Regions from separate parts of the Kitasatospora sp. NPDC002522 genome, predicted to be linked through region 1. Evidence: riboswitches for the same ligand, from Rfam matches in the RefSeq annotation. Region 1 holds a riboswitch; each other region holds the start of a gene.
The links. A riboswitch is a leader RNA that binds a small molecule or an ion and turns the genes downstream of it on or off. The one in region 1 is predicted to bind cyclic di-AMP.

Region 1 (5,589 bases):
CGTAGATCGCCATGCCCGCCGAGATCGATCCACCCGGGGAGTTGATGTAGAGGTAGATGTCCTTCTCGGGGTCAGCCGCGAGCAGCAGCAGCTGGGCGGTGATCTTGTTGGCGATGTCGTCGTCGACCTGCTGGCCGAGGAAGATGATGCGCTCGTTGAGCAGCCGGTTGTAGACCTGGTCGCCCAGGCCGCCGAGCACGTCGCCGGCGGCGGCGTGCGGCGCCATCAGTCCAGGCATCTGCATCTGCGGGAACGTCACTTAGCCACCTGCTCAGTCGATCTGCTTTGGGTGTCGCTGTCTATGGACCCTAACGCCCGGGCCCGGCCGCTGAATCCCCCACGCAGAACTGTTCGCTGTGAGCGCAGGGTGAGCACGGGAACGCGAACGGGCCCGGGCACCGTGCGGTGCCCGGGCCCGTTCCCGGCTGACGCGGCGTCGGCTGACGCCCGCTAGTGCGGAGCTCAGGCCTCCGCGGACTCCTCGGCGGCGGCCTCGACGGTCTCGTCGGCGGCCTCGTCCTCGTCGTCCTCGAAGGAGACGGTCTCACCGTTGGTGTCGGTGACCTTGGCGGCCTCGACCACCAGGGCCAGCGCCTTGCCGCGGGCGACCTCGCCGACCAGGAGCTGCACCTGGCCGCCCTGGACGACCTGCTGCGCGAACTGGTCCGGGGTCAGGCCCGAGCCGGCGGCGCGGCGGATGAGGTGCTCGGTGAGCTCCTCCTGGTTGACGCCCAGCTCCTCGTTCTTGACGATCTGGTCCAGCACGAACTGGGTCTTGATGCCCTTCTTCGCCTGCTCCTCGGTCTCCGCGTCGTAGTCCTCGCGGGACTTGTCCTGGGAGGCCAGGTAGGTGTCGAGGGTCAGGCCCATCGGCTCCAGCTGGTGGTGCTCGAGGTTGTGCTTGCGGGTGCCGATCTCGTCCTGGAGGAGCTTCTCCGGGTAGTCCATCTCGACCCGGCCGAGCAGCTCGTCGAGGACCTTCTCCTGGGCCTGGGTGGCCTGGTCGAACTCCTTCATCCGCTCAAGGCGCTTGCGGGAGTCCCCGCGCAGCTCCTCCAGGGTGTCGAACTCGCTCGCCAGCTGCGCGAACTCGTCGTCCAGCTCCGGGAGTTCCTTCTCCTGGACGGCGGTCACGGTGACCGTGACCTCGGCGTCCTGGCCGGTCTGGCTGCCACCCTTGAGGGCGCTGGTGAAGGTCTTGGACTCACCGGCGGACAGGCCGATCACGGCCTCGTCGATGCCGTCCAGCAGACGACCGGAGCCGATCTCGTAGCTCACGCCGGTGGCGGTGCCGTCGTCCGGCACCTCACCGTCGACCTTGGCCTCCAGGTCGATCACCACGACGTCGCCCTCGGCGGCGGCGCGCTCGACGTCCTTGACCGAGGAGAAACGCTCGCGGAGCTGCTCCAGCGACTTCTCGATGTCCTCGTCGCTGACCTCGATCGGGTCGACGACGACGGCGATCTCGGTGAAGTCGGGCAGGGTGACCTCGGGGCGCACGTCGACCTCGGCGACGAACTTGAGGTCACCGCCGTCCGCCAGGTTCTCGACACCCTCGATGCCGGTGATGTCCGGCTGGCCCAGCACGTCGATCTGGCCCTCGTCGACGGCCTGCGTGTAGAAGCGCGGAAGCGCGTCGTTGACGGCCTCCTCCAGCACGGCGCCACGGCCGAACCGCTGGTCGATCACCTTGTTCGGGATCTTGCCCTTACGGAAGCCCGGTACGGTGACCTGCTGGTTGATCTTCTTGTACGCCGCGTCGAGGCTGGGCTTGAGCTCCTCGAAGGGCACCTCGACGGTGAGTCGAACCCGGGTCGGGTTCAGAGTCTCGACGGCGCTCTTCACGGTTAGGTCTCCTAGGGGCTTGCGGTCAGGGCGATAGGCGGTTGGGGCTGCATTGCTGTCCGTACTACCGCCAGCGGTCCATCCTACCGGTACCACGAAAGCGACTGTGCCCGGCACCGGCGGCGTTCCGGAAAAGCGGAAGACGACAACAGGGCCCCGCCCGCCGGACGAGACCCTGCCGCACACGGTCGGGGTGACCGGATTCGAACCGACGGCCTTCCGCTCCCAAAGCGGACGCGCTACCAACCTGCGCCACACCCCGTGGTGCCGAGCAGAAGAGTACACGTCGGCCCGCCCCCGACCGGAGCGAAATCCGCGAGCCGACGGCGGCAAAGCGGTGTGCATTCCGCGGCCCCGACCAGGTACGCTAGGCCAGTCCTCACCACCGCCACGGCGGTGCGGGTACGCCTACGCGGGTGTAGCTCAATGGTAGAGCCCCAGTCTTCCAAACTGGTCACGCGAGTTCGATTCTCGTCACCCGCTCCACAGCCCGACGGCCCCGACTGCACCCGCAGTTGGGGCCGTCTGCGTTTCCGCTCGGGCCGTCGGTGTTTCCGCCCGGCAGCCCGAAGGCCCCGCGCAACGCTGCGCGGGGCCTTCGACGGTTACTGCGGGGATCAGACGTTGACGCCGTGGGCGGCCAGGTAGGCGACCGGGTCGATGTCGGAGCCGTAGTCCGGGGTGGTGCGGATCTCGAAGTGCAGGTGCGGGCCGGTCACGTTGCCGGTGGCGCCGGACAGGCCGATCTGCTGACCCGCCGTCACGGACTGGCCGGCCGAGACGGAGATCGAGGAGAGGTGGGCGTACTGGGCGTACTTGCCGTCGGCCAGCTTGATGATGACCTGGTTGCCGTAGGCGCCACCGTTGCCGGCGGAGACCACGGTGCCCGCGGCGATCGCCTTGAGGCTGGTGCCGGTGGAGACCGGGAAGTCGATGCCGGTGTGGTAGCCGCTGGCCCAGTTGGAGCCCGCCACCTTGTAACCGGTGGTGACGCTGCCGGGGGCCGGCGCGACGTAGCCGGAGGAGGCCACCGAGGAGGTGGACGCCTTGGGGGCGGCCTGCACGGTCTTGGCGGTGGAGGTGGTCGACTTCGCCGCGGAGGTGGTCGACTTGGTGGAGCCGGACGCCTTGGCGGTGTCGTTGCTGGACGCCTTCGGGGCCTGCTCGGCCTTCGGGGCGGCCTGCTCGGTCTTCGGCGCGGCGGCGGTCTCCGCGGCCTTGCCGTTGACGGTGAGCTGCTGGCCCGGGTAGATCAGGTTCGGGTTGCCGCCGATGACCGAGCGGTTGTCCTGGTACAGCTTCTGCCAGCCGCCGTCCACCTTCTGGGCGGTGGCGATCTTCGACAGGGTGTCGCCGGAGACGACCTTGTAGTCGTGCGCGGCGGCGGCCGGAGCGGCCTGCGGCGCGGCGGCGGCGGTGTCGGCGACCGGGGTGGCGTCCACCGAGACCTGGGCCCACTGGCGGCCGTTGTCCTGGTGGTCGGTGGTGACGTGCGCGGAAGCGGCGGTCACCGGGAGGCCGACCGCGGCGCCGGCGACGCCGGTGGCGATGGCGATACGGACGAGGGTGGTCATACGCGGCTTGCGGTGCTTGCCCTTGACGGACATGAGCATTCCTCTCCGACGCCTACGAGGTGAGCTGTCGGGTTCGGGCGAGAGTTGCCCGGCCGCAAGCGCGGCTTCACCCCGAGCCGGGGCCCGTGTTCCGGGTCCGGCGACTTACCTGTGGTTCCCCCGCTCCTGCCGTGACTGGGTATCTGGTCGGCACCGGACGGCGGCAGGACTAGGCGTTCCGCTCGGTGGCCCACCCGGACCATTGCCGGGCTGCTGAGGAAGCAAAACCCACGGGTCAGGAGGCTGGCAAGCGCCGAAAAGCCCCGTTCCCAAGATCGGGAAGGGGCTGACGGATCGACAGGTCACGCTCTGCCGAGCGGCCTGCTGCGGTCCGCGCACGGGATCATGACGGTGTGCCTACGAACCCTCTACGCGGGGCGATTTCGGGCACCCTCCGCAGTGCGGTGCGGACGCGGAGTGACGGAACGGGTGACCCTGGTCACCCGCGGGCAGGCCGGTGCGACGGCGCGGGGCGCCTCCCCGTCCGTCGCGGTGTTCCCCCCGGGAGCCGACGGTGCGTCAACCCGCGATCGAGGAGATGGCTTTGGCGACCGAGTTGAGGAACTGCTGGATCGGACCGGCCGCGGTCGACTGGCTCAGCATGAAGCCGAACAGCGCGGCGACGATGAAGTGCCCGCTCTTCAGCTGCTTGTTGCGGATGAAGATGGCGCAGACGATGCCGAACAGGACCAGCGCGGAGACGGAGAAGGCCACCCGGACTCACTTCCTCGGTTCATGGCGGGGACTCGTGTCGGAACCGGAGATGGCTCCAGGCGGAAACCGGCCCCAACCCCCCGTGTCCCCACCAGCCCATCCGGACTCAGTGTGGTCGTTCGTGCGGACTGCGTAAAGGACTTGCCCACAAGCCCGGCGCCGCAACCCGCGCGATGAGACTGATTTTCGCCGACCGTGACCATAGCGGACCGGCCTTGACGGACCGTCGGCGGGCGGCGGACTGCGGGGGCTCTCCCGGCAAACCGGCAGGCAGACCCGCAGGTGATCCATTCCCCGGGTGCCGCAGGAGAATTGGCCGAAGATCAACGTCCCGGGTTGACACTCCGTGGACAGCCCGCGAGCGCCTCCCGCACGGTGCGCCGACCGGCGCGGGCGGGAGTCAGCGACGCCAGACCAGCAGCACGGCGCGGTCGTCGTTGACGTGCTTGGCGACGGTGTCGATGAGCCGGACCGCGGCGCCGGAGCGCCCGGCCACCGGGGCGGTGGCCACCAGCCGGTCCGCCTCGCCCATCAGCCGGTCCATGCCCTCGGCGAGGTCGCGGCCGGGGATCTCCACCATGCCGTCGGTGCACATCAGCAGCAGGTCACCGGGGCCGAGGGTGCCGCGCACCCCTTCGAACTTGGCGCCGTCGTACACCCCGAGCAGCGGGCCCTCGGCCTGCTTGACCTCCCAGTGGCCGGCGCCGGCGAGGCGGTGCATGCCGGGCAGGTGGCCGGCCGACAGCAGCTCGTACTCGCCGGTGTCCAGGTCGAGCACCAGGTGGACGGCGGTGGCGAAGCCCTCCTCCCAGTCCTGGCGGAGCAGGTAGCCGTTGGCGGCGGGCAGGAAGTCGTGGGCGGGCAGCGAGCCGAGCAGGCCGCCGAAGGCGCCGGACAGCAGCAGGGCCCGGCTGCCGGCGTCCATGCCCTTGCCGGAGACGTCGGCGAGCACCGCCTCCAGCACCCGGCCGCCGGGGCCGGTGCGGGCGGCCACCATGAAGTCGCCGGAGAAGGACTGGCCGCCGGCCGGGCGCAGCGCCATGTCGGCGTGCCAGCCCTCCGGGAGCCGGGGGACGCGGCCCTGCACCCGGATCCGCTCGCGCAGGTCGAAGAGCATGGTGGAGCCGCCGCGCCACGGCACGCCGACCCGGCGGCGGAACTGGGCGACCAGCAGCCCGGCGACGCCGACCGCGCCGACCACCAGGGCCGCGCCGGGGGTGACCCCGTAGATGTAGGCGTCGGGGTTGTCGGCCGCGGTCCGCTCCCCGGTGTGCACCAGGGACTCGGTGATCAGCCCGCCGGCCGCGACCGCGTACAGCAGCACCAGGGTGCCGGGGCGCAGCAGCAGGGCGCCGGCCAGGATCGGCAGCACCAGGGCGGTGGGCGGGCACCAGTTGGGGATCCAGACGTTCAGCAT
Region 2 (5,589 bases), on a different contig from region 1:
GGGGCGCCGAGCGCCAGCAGCCGGGCGGCGTCGCCCTGCCGGACGGCGAGCGCCCGCAGCGCGAGCAGCCGCTCGACGTCGCCGCGGGTGTCGGGCGCGGCGGGCGCTGCCAGCGGCGCCCGGCGGGGCGGGGCGACCGCCCGGGGCAGCGAGAGCTGGACCGCCCCGGCGGCGGCCAGCAGCAGGGCGGCGCGACGGGACAGCGGAGCACCGACCTGCCGCCCGGACACCCGGGGCAGGTCGGTGACCAGGGGCTCGTCCGGGCTCAGACCCGCACCACCGAGCTGACCGGCATCGCGTTGACGCTCTCGTAGCGGACCCGGGCCCCGGGGTACGGGGCGTGCACGACGACACCGCCGCCGGCGTACATGCCGACGTGGTGCATGTCCTTGTAGAAGATCACCAGGTCTCCGGGCCGGGCTTCGGCGAGGCTCACCCGCCGGCCGGCCGAGGCCTGCTCCTGCGAGGTGCGCGGCAGGGTCACTCCGGCCTGCCGCCACGACCAGTACATCAGACCGGAGCAGTCGAACGTGCGCGGGCCGGTCGATCCGTACACGTAGGGGGAGCCGATCTTGGCGATCGCGGCGGCCAGCGCGACCGCGGCGCGGTCCGAGGAGGGCGGCTGGTCGCCGAGGTCGACCCGGTCGGCGCCGCGGGTGGCGCGCTGCTCGGCCTCCCGGGCGTCGTCGGTGATCAGCCGGGCGCGCTCGGTGGCGCCGAGGCCGTTCAGCAGGTGCTGGGCCCGGCCGAGCCGCGCCTTGACGTCCTCCTTGGCGGCGGCCAGCGACTGCCGGACGTTCTCCAGCTCGGCGAGCTTGGCGGTCGCCTCCTGGCGGCGCTGGTCGAGCCGGCGCTGCCGGTCGGCGACCTCCCGCAGGGTGTCGTTCTGCCGGGAGGTGGCCTGGTCGAGCGAGCGGGCGCCGTCCAGGTAGCCGGCCGGGTCGCGGTCGAGCATCAGCCGCAGGGTGGGGTCGACGCCCTGCGCGCGGTACTGGGCGGCGGCGACCGCGGCCAGGTTGCCGGTCAGCCGGTTGAGCTCGTCCTGCCCGGCGGCCACCTGGTCCTGCAGCGAGGCCGCCTCGGCCTGCAGCTTCCGCTGCTGCTCCTGGGCGGCGTTGAACTTCTCGGAGGCCTGCTCGGCCTCGTCGTACAGCTGGTCGACCTGCGCCTTGACCTCCTTGCGGCCCAGCGGCTCGGCCGGGCTGAGCGGCGCCGCGCCGGCGGCGGCGACCGTGACGCCGAGCGCGCCCGCGGCGGCGGCGGTGAGCGCCAGGGCGCGGGCCAACCGCTGGACGCCCGGCAGTGGGGGGCGACGGTGCACCGACATGCGCGAGGACTCCGTTCCTGCGGCCGCCTCCGCCGCCGCCCGGCGGGGCGGCCGTCCGCTCGGGGGCTCGGGGGCAGAGGTTAGCGAGTCGGATCGATCCAGTCCAAACCCTGACACCTTCGAATATTTGACCGCGAATCGGACATCGGGACGACGAAGGCCCGACACCCCAGGTCGGGGGTGTCGGGCCGTTCGCGCTGACCCTGGGTCAGACCCGCACGATGGTGTTGATCGGCATCGCGGTGGCCGACTCGTAGCGGACCTGCGCACCGGTGTGCGGGGCGTGCAGGACCTGCCCGTTGCCCACGTACATGCCGACGTGGTGCATGTCGCCGTAGTAGATGATCAGGTCGCCCGGCTGGGCCTTGGAGATGTCCGACCCGATCCGGGTGCCGGCGCCGGCCTGGGCCTGCGAGGTGCGCGGGATCGAGACGCCGGCCTGCGCGTAGGCCCACTGCATCAGGCCGGAGCAGTCGAAGGTGGTCGGACCGGCCGCGCCGTAGGAGTACCAGCTGCCGAGCTTGGACGTGGCGGCGGCGAGCGCGGCCCCGGCGTAGCCGGAGGTGGCCTTCACGGCGCCGAGGTCCGGGCGGGACTCGTCGCGGGAGGCGCGCTGGGCGGTGTCGGCCTGGGCGCGGGAGTCCGCGGCGGCCTTCGCCTCGGCGGCGGCCAGCTCGTCGCGCTCCTTCTGGGTGAGCGAGTTGAGCAGGTCGGTGGCCTTGGCCAGCTTCGCCTGGATGTCCTCCTTGTCGGCCTTCAGGGCCTTGGCGGTGACGTCCAGTTCGGTGAGCTTGCGCTGGGCCTCGTCGCGCTGCTGGTCGAGCGCGGCCTGCTCGGTCTTGAAGGACTTCAGCAGCCCGGCCTGGGTGGAGCCGACCTGGTCCAGCGCGCCGGCCTGCCCGAGGAAGGCGTCCGGGCTGCTGGAGAGCATCAGCTGCATGGTCTGCGAGACGCCGCCGGTGCGGTACTGCTCGGCGGCGATGCCGGCCAGGCTGTCCTGAACGGTGGTCACCCGGTCCTGCTGGCGCGCCACCTGGTCCTGCAGCTGGCCGACCTGCTTCTGCAGGTCCTGCTGCTTGACCACCGCGGCGTTGTACGCCTCGGTCTTCACCTCGGCCTGCTCGTTGAGCTGGTCGACCTGCTGCTTGACCTGGTCCTTGGTCGGCGCCGGGCCGGCGTGCGCACCGCCCTGGGTGGAGAGCGCCACGGCGGTGGCGGCGGCGGCAGTGAGAATCGAGACCCGGGCACGGCCTGCGGGCTTGGGACGACGATGGGACGCCACGAAGGCGGACTCCTTCTTCCTCACACACCGCCTACCGGGTGAGCTGACGGGTTCGGGCCGGAAGAAGCCCTACGGTGCCTCACCGGCCGCTGCTACGGCCGACCTGACACCGATTCACCCCGGGGGAACGTGGTTCCCCGGCTCCGTTCGACAGCACCCCCGCAGGGGCATCCCCGTCGGCAGGCCTCGTGGTGACGGCCCGCCCGCTGTGTCACGGACTCGGCGGCGACCTCCGCCGTCGCCCCCCATGGGCGATCGACATTGCGGTGGTCGAGGCATGACCCTAGTAACCGATCCGTGATCCGTTCAAATCCTTGTCAGAAGAAAATCTGATTCTGCGTCGAATTCGATTACGAATCTGACCGACCGTGATCAGCCTGTAACGTAGAGCTTATTGATTTTCACCATATGGTCGAGAAATGACACGCCCGGACGTGTCGCGGATCACAGGGAGATCTCGACCCGTCCGGGCGTGTCACGGTGCGTCAGTTGTCGCCCTCTGTGGGCTTATGTCCGGTTCGTCGGATCGTCAGATCCGGCGGATGGTGTTGATCGGCAGGGTGTCGACCGCCATGGTCTTCACCACGTCGCCGGTGTGCGGCGCGTGCAGCACCAGGCCGTTGCCGATGTACATGCCGACGTGGTGCTGGTCGCCGTAGTAGATGACCAGGTCGCCGGGCTGGGCGTTGTGCCAGTCACGGCCGACGTTGACGCCCGCGGTGGCCTGCGACTGCGAGGTGCGCGGGATCGAGACGCCGGCCTGCGCGTAGGCCCACTGCATCAGGCCGGAGCAGTCGAAGCTGCTCGGACCGGTCGCGCCCCAGACGTACGGCGCGCCCTGCTTGCCGAGCGCGGCCTTCACCGCGACCGCGGCGTAGCCGCTGGCCGGCGGGAGGCTGGAGATGTCGACCCGGGAGGCGCTGCGGGAGGCGGAGCCGCCGGTGCCCTCCAGGATCGAGGCGCGGTCCGCGGCGCTGAGCTTGCTGAGCAGCTTCTGCGCCTGCTGGAGCTTGTCCTGGACGTCCGCCTTGGCGTCGTTCAACGCCTTGGTCTGGCTGTCCAGTTCGGCCAGCACCTGGGCGGCTTCCTGCTTCTGCTGGTCCAGCCGGCGCTGCTGGTCCTTCAGCGACTTCAGGGTCTCCGCCTGGGTGCTGGCGGCCTGGTCGAAGGAGGACGCCTGCGCGAGGTAGGTGTCCGGGTTGGCGGAGAGCATCAGCTGCATCGACGGGTCCACCCCGCCCTGGCGGTACTGGTCGCCCGCCACCGCGGCCAGCCCGGAGGCCAGTTCGGTCATCTGCTCCTGGCTGCGGGCCACCTGGTCCTGCAGCTGGTCGGCCTGCTTGCGCAGCTGGTCGGAGCGCTCCTTGGCACCGTTGAACTTCTCGGCCGCCTGCTCCTGCTCCTCGAGCAGCTTGTCGACCTGCGCCTTGACCTCGTCCTTGCTCGGCGACGCGGGCGCGGCGTGCGCGCTCACCTGGGCCGACAGGGCGACCGCGGTCGCGGCGGCAGCGGTGAGCACGGAGACCCGTGCGCGGCTCGGCTGCTTGGGACGGCGGTGGGAGGCCAAGGGAGGTGCTCCTTCTTCCTGCTGGACTCACCCCTAGGAGTGATAGTCCGGAATATAGGTTTGACGCCAGACCCTAGTGAAGTCCAAGCCTTCGCGTCCACTCCCAGGTGCCCGCGAACCGGCCTCCCCGGACGCTTTCACCACACCGACACACTCCGGCAACCTCGCGGGGCCGCCTGATCGGCCGTCAGCCGAGGTCAGGTCCGGGACAACCGGTTGAGCAGCAGCGTCGAGGAGACCGGGCGGGCGCCCGCCTTCCGCACCCCGTCCGCGACCTCCTTGTCGGCCGAGACCACCACCACCGGACGGCCCTGCGGCTCGGCCCGGACCAGTCGGCGGATCAGCTCGTCCGCGGTCTCCCCGGTGCGGCTGAACCGCACCCGCACGCCGCGCGGCGGCGCCATGATCACCGGGACGTCCAGGTCCTGGCCGTCGAAGACGCAGGTGACCTCGGCCTGGGTGCGCTGCGCGAGCATCGCCAGCCCGCCCAGCAGCCGCAGCCGCTGCTGCTCCAGCGGCAGTTGCGGGTAGCCGGTCTTGGTCACGTTGTAGCCGTCCACCACCAGGTGGACCTGCGGGATCGCCAGCAGCTGGTCCAGCAGCGCCGGATCGTCCTCGGCCAGGCCGCGCCGGGCCACGTCGTTCGGCGAGGCCGAGCCCGGCTCCACCGCCTCCACCAGGTCCGCCGGGCGCAGCGCGGTGACCGGCAGGGCCAGTTCGCGCTGCAGGCCCTGCGCGGACTGCAGCACGGTGTCCAGCAGCAGGCGCAGCCGCATGTCCTCGACGCTGCGGCCCTCGCGGGCGGTGCGGCGACCGGTCTCCACCGCCGTCTCCAGCTCGGAGACCCGGTGGCGCAGCCGGCGCGCCTCGCTCTCGGCGGCGCTGCGCTCGGCCGCGGCGGCGGCCTTCGCCGCCTCCAACTCCCCTGCCAGGCGGCGGCTCTCGGCCTGGGCCCGGCGGGTGTCGGCCTCCAGCGAGCGGACCTTCTTGCGCAGCGAGTCGGCCTCCCGCCGCACCCCCTCGGCCTCGGTGCGGACCCGCTCCAGCTCGCCGCGGGCCGTCGACCTGGCCTCCGCCAGCTCCTCCTGCAGCCGTTCGGCCAGCCTGGCCGCCTCGGCCGCCGCGCCCTCCGCGTCGGCCCGCTCGGCCTCCTCGCCGGCCTCGTGCACCAGCCGGGTCCAGCCGGTCGGGCGCAGCAGGTAGGCCGCCGCGGCGACGTCCATCGGGTCGGCCGCGGCCGGCACGGTGCCCGCCTCCAGCGCGCGCACCAGGTCCGGCTGGCCCAGCCGCAGGCGCTCGGCTATCCGGATCCGGAAGGCCGGCTCCGACTCCAGCGCGGCGGCCAGCGCGGTCGCCGCGTACTTGGCCCGCCGGGCCGGCGTGAACTTGGCGTACGGGCGCAGCGAGGCGGGC
Region 3 (5,589 bases), on a different contig from region 1:
GGTACGCGGTGGCGACGGCCAGCCGGCGGACCTTCAACGAGGGTGTGAGCAGGCCGCGTTCCTCGGTGAAGTCGCCCGCCACCACGCGCACCCGGCGGATCGACTCGGCGCGCGAGACCGTCGAGTTGACCGCCCGCACCGCCGCCGCCAGCTCGGTCAGCACCGCGTGGTGCACCGGGATCGCACTGGCGATGTCGACGGCCTCCGTCCCGGTCGGCGGGCTCTGCGGCCGCAGTTCCAGGAAGTGCTCGACCGCCTCGGCGTCCAGGGTGACCAGCGCGCCCACGTACGGGCGGCCGTTGCCGACCACCAGGCACTGGCCGACCAGCGGATGGGCGCGCAGCCGGTCCTCCAGCGGGCCGGGGGAGACGTTCTTGCCGCCGGAGGTCACCAGGATCTCCTTCTTGCGGCCGGTGATGCTGAGGTAGCCGTCCTCGTCCAGCCGGCCCAGGTCACCGGTGGCGAACCACCGCGGCCGGGAGGGCCGCGGCGCGCCCAACTCGTAGTAGCCGTCGAAGATCTGATCACCGCTCAGGTGCACCTCGCCGTCCTCGGCGATCCGCACCGCGGTGCCCGGCACCGGCGGGCCGACCGTGCCGGGGCGGGGCCGCAGCGGCGGGTTCACGGTGGACGGGCCGGTGGTCTCGGTCAGCCCGTAGCCCTCGTGCACCAGCACCCCGGCGCCGGCGAAGAACAGCAGCAGCTCCGGGTCGATCGAGGAGCCGCCGCTGATCGCGTACCGGATTTTCCCGCCCATCGCCTGCCGGACCCTGCGGTACACCAGCACGTCGTACACGCCGTGGGCCATCCGCAGCGACAGCGGCGCGGGCCCTCCCTCGCCCGCCAGGGCGGCGAGTTCGGCCCGGGCGTAGCGCACCGCGACCCGCGCCGCCCGGTCGAACAGCTTCACCGCGCCCCTGGCCTGCGCCTGGGCCCGCCCCACCTGGTGGATCTTCTCGAACAGGTAGGGCACCCCGACCACGAAGGTGGGCCCGAACTCGGCCAGGTCCGGCCGCAGTTGATCGGGCTTCAGGGACGGGCTGTGGCCGACCCGGATCCGCCCGTGCACGCAGGTCACCTGGATCATCCGGCCCAGCACGTGGGCGAGCGGCAGGAACAGCAGGGTGGACGGAGCCTCGCCGGTGACCTCCTCGAAGACCGGTTCCAGCAGCGCCCGGCAGTTCGCCGCCCCGGTCAGGAAGTTGCCGTGCGTGAGCAGGCAGCCCTTGGGTCGCCCAGTGGTCCCCGAGGTGTAGATCAGGGTGGCCTCGCTGCGCGGGCCGAGCGCCGCCCGCCGCCGCTCCAACTCGGCGTTCGGCACCGCCTGTCCGAGCTCGGCGAGGGCGCCGACGGCGTCCTCGTCGAGCCGCCACAGCGGGACCGTCCCGCCGGTGCGGGCGATCGCGACGGTCAGCACCTCCGCGGTCTCGGCGTCCTCCGCGACCGCCAGCACCGCGCCGGAGTCCCGGACGATCCACTCCGCCTGCTCGACCGAGGAGGTCGGGTACACCGGCACCACCGAGGCGCCGGCCGACCAGGCCGCGAAGTCCAGCAGCATCCACTCGTACCGGGTGCGCGACATCAGTGCGACCCGGTCGCCGGGCCGCACCCCGGCCGCGACCAGTCCGCGCGCGGTGGTCGCCACCTGGTCGGCGAACTGACGGGCCGTCAGGTGCTCCCAACCGCCGTCGGCCCGGCGCCTGCTGGCGACCCGGGCCGCCGGGTCCTCCTGCGCGTTGCGGAAGGGCAGGTCGGCGAGGCTGCCGGTCTCCGGCGGCGCGACCAGGTGGGGGCTGTGCGCCTCGACCACCCGCCCGCCGGAGCGGACGGTCCGGACCGGCACGCGGTCGATCAGGTGTTCAGTGCGCCCGGCACGGGCGAGGGGATGTGCCATGAGCGGACTCCCTTGGGTGGTGGGGGTCCGCCAAGGGTAGGTACTCGGCAGTAAACTTACTAGACGGTAAGTTCCTTGACGGTGCCGGAGATTGTGTAAAAGGTGCGTGTTCCCTGACGGAGCGTCAGCCCTGGTCGGCCTGCGGCGCGGGACCGGTGAACCGCTCGTTCTCCCGGTCGTTGCCGGTGATCGCCTCGGTGCGCCTGCCGGTCGAGAGGTAGTCGCGCACCACCAGCTCCACCGCGTCCTGCGGACTGGTCGTGCCGACCCGCATCATCACCTCGAGCGCGAGGTCCGCGTCGAGCGAGATCGTCACCTTGGCCATCGGGTCGCTCCTGAACGCTCGGGACAGGTCCGTCCGGCCGAGCATAGGCCGCTGCCCCCGGAGCCGACCAGGGTCCCCGAGGGCAGCGGTGCATCAGGCGCGGGCCGGGCCCGCGTCAGGCACTGGGTGGGCGGACGGGTCAGACCCGGCCGGCGAAGTCCGGCGCCCAGTTGGCGATGGTCTCCGTGCGCACACCGGCGCTCGGGTTGGCCGCCTCGACGTACTTGCCGCCGCCGACGTACATCGCCACGTGGTACACGCCCGAGTTGGCGCCGTTGCTGGACCAGAACAGCAGGTCGCCCGGCTGCAGGTTGTCCAGCGACACCCGGGTCGAGTAGTCCGCCTGGTCGGCGGCCACCCGCGGCAGGCTGATGCCGGCCTGGCGGAAGGCCGCCTGGGTCAGGCCCGAGCAGTCCCAACCGCCGTTGCCGGTACCGCCGTAGACGTACGCCTGGCCGACCTTGGACAGCGCGAAGTTCACCGCGGCGGCCTTGGAACCGGTCACCGCGGAGGCGGTGGTGGTGGCGGACTTGGTGGTGCTCGCCGCGATGGTCGAGGTGCTCGCCTTGGCGGTGCTGCTCTTGGCGGCGGCGGTGGAGCCGGTGCTCTGGGTGGTGTTCTTGCCGGTGCCCTGGTGCGAGGAGCCGTTGTTCCAGGAGTCGTGCGAGCCGTTCCACGACGACTTGGTGGACTGCTCGGCCGGGGCGGAGGCGGTCGCGACGTTGCCCAGCGAGAGCTGCTGACCCGGGTAGATCATGTCCGGACCCTCGGTCAGGAGGGAGCGGTTCAGGTCGTACAGCTTCTGCCAGCCGCCGTCCACGTGGTGGCTCTGCGCGATGGTGGACAGCCAGTCGCCCGCGACCACGGTGTAGGTCTCGGCGGCCTGGGTGCTCTGCTGCGGCTGGGCGGCCGGCTGCTGCGGCTGCTGGGCCGGCTTGGTCTCGGCCTTCGCCTGCGGGGCGGCGGCCGGGGCCTGCTGCTGGGCCTTGGGCTGCTGGGTCTTGGCCGCGCTCTGGCCGGCCGAGGTGTCGACCTGCGGGGCGGAGCCGCCCTTGGTCAGACCCGCCTGGATCGAGCAGACCGGCCAGGCGCCGGGGCCCTGCACGGCCAGCACCTTCTCGGCGGTGGCGATCTGCTGGTCCTTGGTGGCCAGGTCGGCGCGCGAGGCGTACGCCGTGCCGCCGAAGGCGGCCCAGGTGCTGTTGGTGAACTGGAGGCCGCCGTAGAAGCCGTTACCGGTGTTGATCGACCAGTCGCCGCTGGACTCGCACTGCGCGACCTTGTCCCAGGTCGACACCGAGGCGGCCGAGGCGGAGCCGGAGGCCAGGCAGGGAACGGTGAGGCCGATGCCGACGACGCCGGTGGTCGCGATCAGGCGGCGGGCGCGCTTGGCGCTGATGGGCAGCATGAAGAAGCGTTCCTCTCCCACGCCTGCGAGGTGAGCTGTCGGATTCGGGCTGGAGTTGCCCGGCCGCGCACACCTGACGGCGTGCACGGCTTCACCCCAAGCCCCGGAGCGGCCTTCGACCACTCCCGGGCGACTTACCTGGTTCCCCCGCCCCTGCCGTGGTGCGTATCGCAATGCCAGCGCACCCGGCGGCAGGACTCGGCGTTCCGGGCGAACTGGGTCCGTGTGACCACGAACGTGGGCAGGAGATTAAGCGGAGTCAAGAGCAATTCGCAAATGGCTGTGAGGGGGGTCACTTTCTTTCGGAATGGCGATCAAGGAATTTCCGGCGAACTCCGATGGGTGGTCCGGAATCTGTTTTCGCGTCAGGGGTCGGCCGATCTTGTGTCCCGTTTGTCACCTTACGTTCTGATCCATGCCTTATGGTGGCTTTGGTGAGTGTTCGGTGCGAGTGGATCGGCGGACGTTTTGGATGGTTTTGCCGATGTTTGGTGGATAATCTCCCTCTGATCGCAAGGCCTTTCCGGAATTCCGGCTCGCTCCCGATGCGTTCTCGAACGCACGTGCCTGACGCTACGTCAGGATGCTTACTCGGATGCCGAGATGCGTGGCTTCGACACCTCCTCTGCCTATGCTGCCCTCGAGTTGAGTCGGGGTAGCGGGCCCCGGAAGGGCGGCGGCGGTGGAGCGGCAGCAGGACGGCGGGCGGCATCGGCGGCCGGTGGTGGGGCGGCGGCGGTTACTGGGGTGGCTGGCGGCGGGGACGGTGGCCGCGGTCGGCGGGGGAGTGGCGCTGCGCGGGTCGCTGGCCGGAGGTGTGGTCCAGACGCCCGTCGCGCTGCCGAGCATGAGCGACCATCAGCACGGTGCCATGAGCAACAGCAGCCCGGCCGCGCCGCCGCCGTCCAGCCCGGCGCCGCTGCCGCCGGCGCCGCCGGTGGACGAGGGCGGCCGCAAGTGGTCGGACGCCAAGGGCTGGGGCGGGCAGCTGCCGGGCCCGAAGAGCGCGGTGCGGATCACCGACCGGGTGCTGCTCGACACCGACGTGCAGGTCGGCTCGCTGCTGGTGGACACCGGCGGTTCGCTGGTCTTCGCCAAGGACCGCTCGGTGACCCTGGCCAGCGCCGGCAACGTGGAGGTCCGCGGCTCGCTCGCGCTCGCCCCGAGCGGCGCGGCCGTGCACACCCTGCGCTTCCCGTCCGTGGACGAACACCGCTTCCAGGGCGGCGGGATGACCGTGGTCGACACCGACACCGGCCTGTGGGTCACCGGGCAGGGGTACCTGCGGCTGGACGGTGCGCCGCGCACCGCCTGGGTCCGGGCCGCCGCCGACCTCAAGCCGGGCGACGCCACCCTCCGGCTGGCCGCCGCGCCGGAGGGCTGGCAGGTCGGCGACGAACTCGCCGTCACCCCGACCGCCCCGCCCGACACCGCCGACTTCTCCACCGCCTACGACCTGTGCACCGTCAAGGCGATCGACGGCGCCGCCGTCACCCTGGACGCGCCGCTGCAGCACGCCCACCCGCGGGTCGCGCTCGGTGGCGGGCTCACGCTCGGCGCGGAGGTGCTCAACCTGACCCGCAACGTCCGGATCGAGGGCACCGAGCAGGGCCGGGCGCACGTCCACGTCACGTCGAGCCGCCCGGCGGACGTCCGGCACGCGGCGATCCGCTGGATGGGCCCGCGCTCGGCCGGCAAGGACAGTTGGAACGGACAGCCCGTCACCGAGCCGGTGCTGGGCCGGTACGGGCTGCACTTCCACATGCTGCTGAACGCCTCGCGCGGCACCGTGGTGGAGGGCGTGGTGGTCCGCGACACCGGCAGCCACGCGTTCGTGCCGCACGCCAGCCACGGCATCACCTTCCGCGGCTGCATCTCCCACCAGACCTGGGAGGACGCCTACTGGTGGGACGGCCCGATCGACACCCGCACGCCGCAGGGCCCGTCCGACGACATCGGCTA
Region 4 (5,589 bases), on a different contig from region 1:
GCGCCACCCGACCACGGGCAGCGACGGGAAGAGCTACCCGTGGACCTCCGGCATGGTCACCACCGGCCGCGACACCTGGACCGGCCAGCCGCGGCACACCTTCACCTACGGCTACTTCGCGGCCGCGGTCCGCTTCCCCGGCCCCGCCGAGGGCTTCTTCCCCGCGTTCTGGCTGATCCCCGCGGACACCCGCAGCACCCCGCCGGAACTCGACATCGCCGAGTTCCCCGGCAACAACCAGGCGGTCGACATGAACGTGCACTGGCAGACACCCGACGGCCGGGACACCCACACCGGTACCACCTGGGGCCCCGTCGACCTCGCCGACGGATACCACCTGGTCGCCGTGGACTGGGAGCCGGACTCCGTCACGTGGTACGTCGACGGCGTCCAGCGCTTCCAGGTCACCGACCCGGCGCGGGTGCCGCACGTGCCGATGGAGATCGTCCTCAACCTGGCCGCCGGATACCCCTCCGCCCCACCCCCCGCCGTGCAGAACGCCCGGTTCGACGTGGACTGGGTCGCGGTGTGGCAGCACTGAACGCCCCGCGCACGTCGCCGATCGGAGAAGGTGATCCACCGTGCCGCAGCTCAGGCCCGAACTGGACCGGGAGGTCCCCGTCCTGATGGTGCGGGTCGGCCACTACCCGCACTCGCACAGCCCCATCGGTGCGGTGCGCTCCTTCGGCCGGCTCGGCGTGCCCGTGCACGCCATGGTCGAGAGCCGCCTCACCGCGACCGCCGTCTCGCACTACCTCACCGGGGTGCACGTGCGGCCCACCACCGGCGGCGAGCCGTCCGACCAACTCGTCGACACCATCCGCTCGGTGGCCCGCTCGATCGGCCGGCCCGCGGTCGCCGTCGCCACCGACGACGAGTCCGCCTGCATCCTCGCCGAGCACGCCGCCGAGCTCGCCCCCTACCTGCTGCTGCCGCCCGTCCCCGCCACGCTGCCACGCCAACTCGCCGACAAGGGCGGCCTGTACCGGATCTGCCAGGCCCACGACGTCCCCGCGCCGCGCACCGCGACACCCGGAACCGGCGCGGAACTCCTCGACGCGGCAAGGCAGGTGGGCTATCCGCTGGTGCTGAAGAACCTCGCCCCGTTCAGCCGGCTCGCCCACCCCGTGGTCACGCACACCACCCTGGTCCGCGACGAGGCCGAACTGCGCGCCCTGGCCCGCGCCGACGGGCAACTCTCCGTCCTCGCCCAGGAGTACGTGCCGCGCGAGCACTCCGAGGACTGGTTCACCCACCTGACCTGCGGGCGCGACGGCGAACCGCTGGCGGTCTTCACCGGCCTCAAGCAGCGCGACTGGCCTCCCGGCGGCGGCTTCACCACCCTGGCCCGCTCGCTGCCCAACCCCGAACTCGCCGAACTCGCCGCCCGGTTGTGCCGCTCCATCGGCTACAGCGGGATCGCCGACCTGGACTGGCGCTACGACCGCCGCGACGGCCGCTACAAGCTGGTCGACTTCAACCCCCGCCAGGGCGCCCAGTTCCGGCTGTTCGAGACCACCGGCGGCGTCGACGTGGTCCGCGCCCTGCACCTGTGGCTCACCGGACGCGACGTCCCGCCCGGCGCGCAACTGGTGCGCAGCTTCAAGGTCGGCCGCCTCGACCTGCTCTCCGCCGCCGCCAACGCCTGGCAGGACCGCCGCCCGCCGCGCGACGTCCTCCCGCGCCGCGGCACCGTCCGCGCCTGGGCCTGCCGCGACGACCCCGTCCCGGTCGCCGTGGAGATCACCCGCAGCGCCGCCTCCTTGATCCACGGCGTGGCCCACCGGGTCCGGGCCGTCGCCGGCAGGTCGCACGGCTGAGCCGACGGAGCGAGCGCGTAGCCGGGGCGAGCGCGTCAGGCGGCGGGTCGGGACCGCCGTGCGGCAAGCGCGCGGGACAGGCGGCCGGCCGCGAAGCCGGTGCCGCAGACGAAGCGCATCACCGGGCCGAAGGCGTCCGCGGCGGCCAGGCCCGTGAAGTACAGCCCCGGCACCGAGGATTCGAAGCCGGCCGAGAGCCGCGGCGCGCCCGCGTGGGTGCGCACCGCCGCGCGCAGGGACGGGTCCAGGATCGCCAGCCGCGAGACGTCCACCCGGAAACCGGTCGCCACCAGGACGTGGTCGGCCTCGACCGGCCCGCCCGGCCCGGTCAGCGACAGCCGCACCGCGCCGTTCAGGTCGGCGCCCGCCAGTTCGCGGCCGGTCACCACCGGCAGCACCCCGTCGACCCGCTCGCGCAGCCACCAGGCGCCCGCCGGGCCGAGGACCGTCCGGACGTAGTGCTCCCGGGTCCCGTCGGGCAGGTGGCGGAAGGCGGCCGGTGCCCGGCTGAACGCCATCAGCGGCCAGCCAGGGCCCAGTGGCGAGACCGGGCTGCGCAGCCGCGTCGCCAGCGGACGGTCCGCGCCGCCGTCGACCGGCGGCGGCGCGCCGAACAGCAGCCGCTCCCGGCGCGCCACCACCACCGGGCTGGCCCCCGCCTCGCTCAGCAGCGCCGCCCCCTCCAGCGCGGACTGCCCCGCCCCCACCACCGCGACCCGCCGCCCGGCGAACGCCGCCGGGTCGGTCAGCGCGCTGGAGTGCGAGGCTGCGCCCGCCTCCAGCAGCGGGCGCAGCACCGGCGGGATCCAGGCGTACGGCGGGAACCCGGTGGCCAGCACCACCGCGCGGGACTCGAAGGACTCACCGTCCGCCAGCCGCACCAGGAACCGGCCGGCCTCCGGGGTGACCGAGACCACCTCGCTGTTCTGGGCGTCCGGCACGCACTGGCGCTGGAACCACTCGCCGTAGCGGATGAACTCCGCCACCGGAATGGGGTACCGGGCGCCGACCGGCCGCTCGCCGTGCGCCCGCCGGAAGTCGTTGAAGCCGAACCCGGGGCGCGGCGACGAGATGCTCGACGCCGCCGGGGTCGACTTCAGGAACATCCCGATCGGCATCCGCGCCCGCCAGCTGCCCATCGGCTCGCCGAACACCCGCGTCGGCACTCCCCGCCCCCGCAGATGCGCCGCCACCGCAAGCCCGTACGGTCCGGCGCCGACCACCGTCACCGCCACCGCGGCACTCACGGCCGCCGCCCTCTCCGCTGCCGCGCCGTCATCGGGCACCTCCTCCGTCGGGGTGCATCCAGGATGCGGTCCGGCCCCGCGTCGGGCACGTCGACCGGACCGGCAATTGTCTTGTACGCGTCCTGCGGCTAGCCTGCACGGGCGCCCGCCACCGAGCGGGCACCGCGGCCGGGACGCCGAATCCCGTCCACCCGGCTGCGGCACACCGAGCTACGGAACGGACGGGAGCGGGGGAACCAGGTCAGTACGCCCGGCCCCCGCATTCCCGCGGACGGTCGCGGCTCGGGGTGAAGCCGTTCCACAGACGGCCGGGCCACTCGTGCGGCCCGAACCCGACAGCTCACCTCGTAGGCGTCGCCGAGGATGACAACCATGCGCCTCTCCGCCACACCTGCCAGGGTCGCCGCCGCGACCGGCCTGGCCGTCGCCGCGCTCGCGCTGGCCAGCCCGGGCACGGCAGACGCCGCCGGCCACTACCGCGCCGGCAAGTACCGCACCTGGGCCCCCACCGCGGCGCCCACGACCACCCCGACCGCGACCACCCCGGCCGCCACGGCGTCCGCCACGACATCGGCTCCGGCTCAGACACCGACCCCGGCTCAGACACCGACGCCGACCCCGACGGCGGCCGCGACCAGTCCGCTGCCGGCCCAGTCGCCGTTCGCCAGCCCGACCGCCAGCGCCTCGGCGCCGGCGCCCGCGGCCACCACCCCGGCCGCGACCGCGACGCCGAGCCCGACCGCGACGACGCCTCCCGCGCCGACCGGCGGCGCCGGCGCGGGCACGCCGACCTGGGAGGACGACTTCAGCTCCGCATCGGTGCCGCTGGGCAGCTGGACCGGCTGCAGCGCCAACGGGCCGCTGCAGACCAGCCACTGCACCGGGCTGCCGTCCGCGGTGGACGCCAAGTGGTGGGCCTACCCGTCCGGCTGGCAGGACACCTCGAAGAACGGCACCTACAACCCGGCCAAGACGCTGTCCATCGCGAACGGGCAGATGAACATCCACCTGAACCGGGACAGCGGCGGCACCTGGGTCGCCGCGCCCACGCCGAAGCTGCCGCAGAACACCACCTACGGCACCTACGAGGTCACCTGGAAGGCCACCTGCGCGACCGGCTACAAGGTGGCGTGGCTGCTCTGGCCGGACTCCTACACCTGGCCGCGTGACGGGGAGGTCGACTTCCCCGAGGGCGACCTGTGCGGCAACGTCGGCGCGTTCATGCACCGCCAGGGCGCGACGGCCGGCAGCGACCAGGACGCCTTCAACGCCAACGTCCCGGTGGCGGGCGCCTGGCACACCAGCCGGATCGAGTGGCAGGCGAACGACCTGAAGTTCTACCTGGACGGCAAGCTGATCGGCCACTCCACCTCGCGGGTGCCGAACACCCCGATGCACTGGGTGCTGCAGTCCGAGACCTCGCTCGGCGGCACCACCGCGGCGGTCGGCTCCTCGGCCGACATCGCCATCGACTCGGTGCGCTTCTGGAAGGCGGGCTAGTCCCCGCGCCCCGTCTGGTCGGCGGCCTGTGTCAGCCGACCAGACGGGCGAGCGGGATCGAGTGGCCGGTGTGCTCGACCTTGGCGCGCAGGTAGCGCAGGTTGCTGGGGGAGGCGTGGACGCCGGTGGGGACGCGGTCGGCGACGGTGATGCCGAGGGCGGTGAGCTGGGCGGCCTTGTCGGGGTTGTTGCTGAGCAGGCGGACGGCGGGGACGCCGAGGGTGGTCAGCATCTGGGCGGCGGCGGTGTAGTCGCGGCCGTCCTCGGGCAGGCCGAGCGCGGCGTTGGCCTGGTAGGTGTCGAGACCGGTGTCCTGCAGGGCGTAGGCGTCGAGCTTGTTGTAGAGGCCGATGCCGCGGCCCTCCTGGCGCAGGTAGAGCAGGTACCCGCCGGCCTCGGCGATCTTCTCGACGGACTCGCGCAGCTGCGGGCCGCAGTCGCAGCGGGCCGAGCCGAAGACGTCGCCGGTGAGGCACTCGGAGTGCAGGCGCACCAGCGGGGCGGGGGCGCCGGGCTCGGTGGACGGCTCGCCCAGGGCCAGTGCGAGGTGCTCGGCGCCGTCGGCGAGGCCGCGGAAGGTGAACACCTCCGCCTCGACCTGGTAGCCGTCGCCGAAGCCGAGCGGGATGTGCACCCGGGAGCGCACGGTGGCGGCGGGCAGCGGCAGGCCGGCCGCGACCGGGGTGTCGAGCTGCGGGTCGGTCGGCGTCTGCGGCTGCGTCGCGGTGTCCGTCATGGCGGGGCCTCCGGTGGTCCGGGCGTGGTGGGCGCGCGCGGTCCGAAGCCGAGTAGTTCAAATTCGAACCGGATCGCGCCCGGCTGACGCTACACCGCGGTTCCAATTTGAACAACTGGGTTCCCGTCCGGCATTCCCGGCCCGGTGCGACCCATCGGTGGCGGGTTCGCACAGCCGTCCCGTTCGGCCCACCAGCCCCGGTCTACCCGCCGGTACCCCGGCAAGCTGGCGTGGAGAGCCATGCGCAGACGAAGGGGACGAGATGTCGAAGGCGTTCGGGTTCGTG

Region 2: another riboswitch for cyclic di-AMP. It lies ahead of ACWD4U_RS02575 (C40 family peptidase); the one in region 1 lies ahead of ACWD4U_RS19415 (M23 family metallopeptidase).
Region 3: another riboswitch for cyclic di-AMP. It lies ahead of ACWD4U_RS22770 (transglycosylase family protein); the one in region 1 lies ahead of ACWD4U_RS19415 (M23 family metallopeptidase).
Region 4: another riboswitch for cyclic di-AMP. It lies ahead of ACWD4U_RS15025 (glycoside hydrolase family 16 protein); the one in region 1 lies ahead of ACWD4U_RS19415 (M23 family metallopeptidase).

Annotation. Positions count from the first base shown of each region.
Region 1 is NZ_JBSFXE010000021.1:81,974-87,562, forward strand. It holds gene ACWD4U_RS19395 (ATP-dependent Clp protease proteolytic subunit) at 1-238, opposite strand, end outside; gene tig (trigger factor) at 463-1,845, opposite strand; tRNA gene ACWD4U_RS19405 (tRNA-Pro) at 2,034-2,107, opposite strand; tRNA gene ACWD4U_RS19410 (tRNA-Gly) at 2,258-2,331, shown strand; gene ACWD4U_RS19415 (M23 family metallopeptidase) at 2,463-3,452, opposite strand; cyclic di-AMP (ydaO/yuaA leader) riboswitch at 3,454-3,610, opposite strand; gene ACWD4U_RS19420 (hypothetical protein) at 3,978-4,172, opposite strand; gene ACWD4U_RS19425 (PP2C family protein-serine/threonine phosphatase) at 4,573-5,589, opposite strand, start outside.
Region 2 is NZ_JBSFXE010000002.1:196,765-202,353, reverse strand. It holds gene ACWD4U_RS02585 (gluzincin family metallopeptidase) at 1-230, opposite strand, end outside; gene ACWD4U_RS02580 (C40 family peptidase) at 266-1,327, opposite strand; gene ACWD4U_RS02575 (C40 family peptidase) at 1,536-2,609, opposite strand; cyclic di-AMP (ydaO/yuaA leader) riboswitch at 2,624-2,775, opposite strand; gene ACWD4U_RS02570 (C40 family peptidase) at 3,139-4,176, opposite strand; gene ACWD4U_RS02565 (NYN domain-containing protein) at 4,374-5,589, opposite strand, start outside.
Region 3 is NZ_JBSFXE010000027.1:92,344-97,932, forward strand. It holds gene ACWD4U_RS22760 (AMP-dependent synthetase/ligase) at 1-1,894, opposite strand, end outside; gene ACWD4U_RS22765 (hypothetical protein) at 2,019-2,219, opposite strand; gene ACWD4U_RS22770 (transglycosylase family protein) at 2,359-3,627, opposite strand; cyclic di-AMP (ydaO/yuaA leader) riboswitch at 3,633-3,803, opposite strand; gene ACWD4U_RS22775 (hypothetical protein) at 4,310-5,589, shown strand, end outside.
Region 4 is NZ_JBSFXE010000014.1:157,946-163,534, reverse strand. It holds gene ACWD4U_RS15040 (family 16 glycosylhydrolase) at 1-541, shown strand, start outside; gene ACWD4U_RS15035 (carboxylate--amine ligase) at 582-1,820, shown strand; gene ACWD4U_RS15030 (FAD-dependent oxidoreductase) at 1,856-3,067, opposite strand; cyclic di-AMP (ydaO/yuaA leader) riboswitch at 3,261-3,436, shown strand; gene ACWD4U_RS15025 (glycoside hydrolase family 16 protein) at 3,440-4,567, shown strand; gene ACWD4U_RS15020 (GTP cyclohydrolase II) at 4,599-5,303, opposite strand; gene ACWD4U_RS15015 (NADP-dependent oxidoreductase) at 5,566-5,589, shown strand, end outside.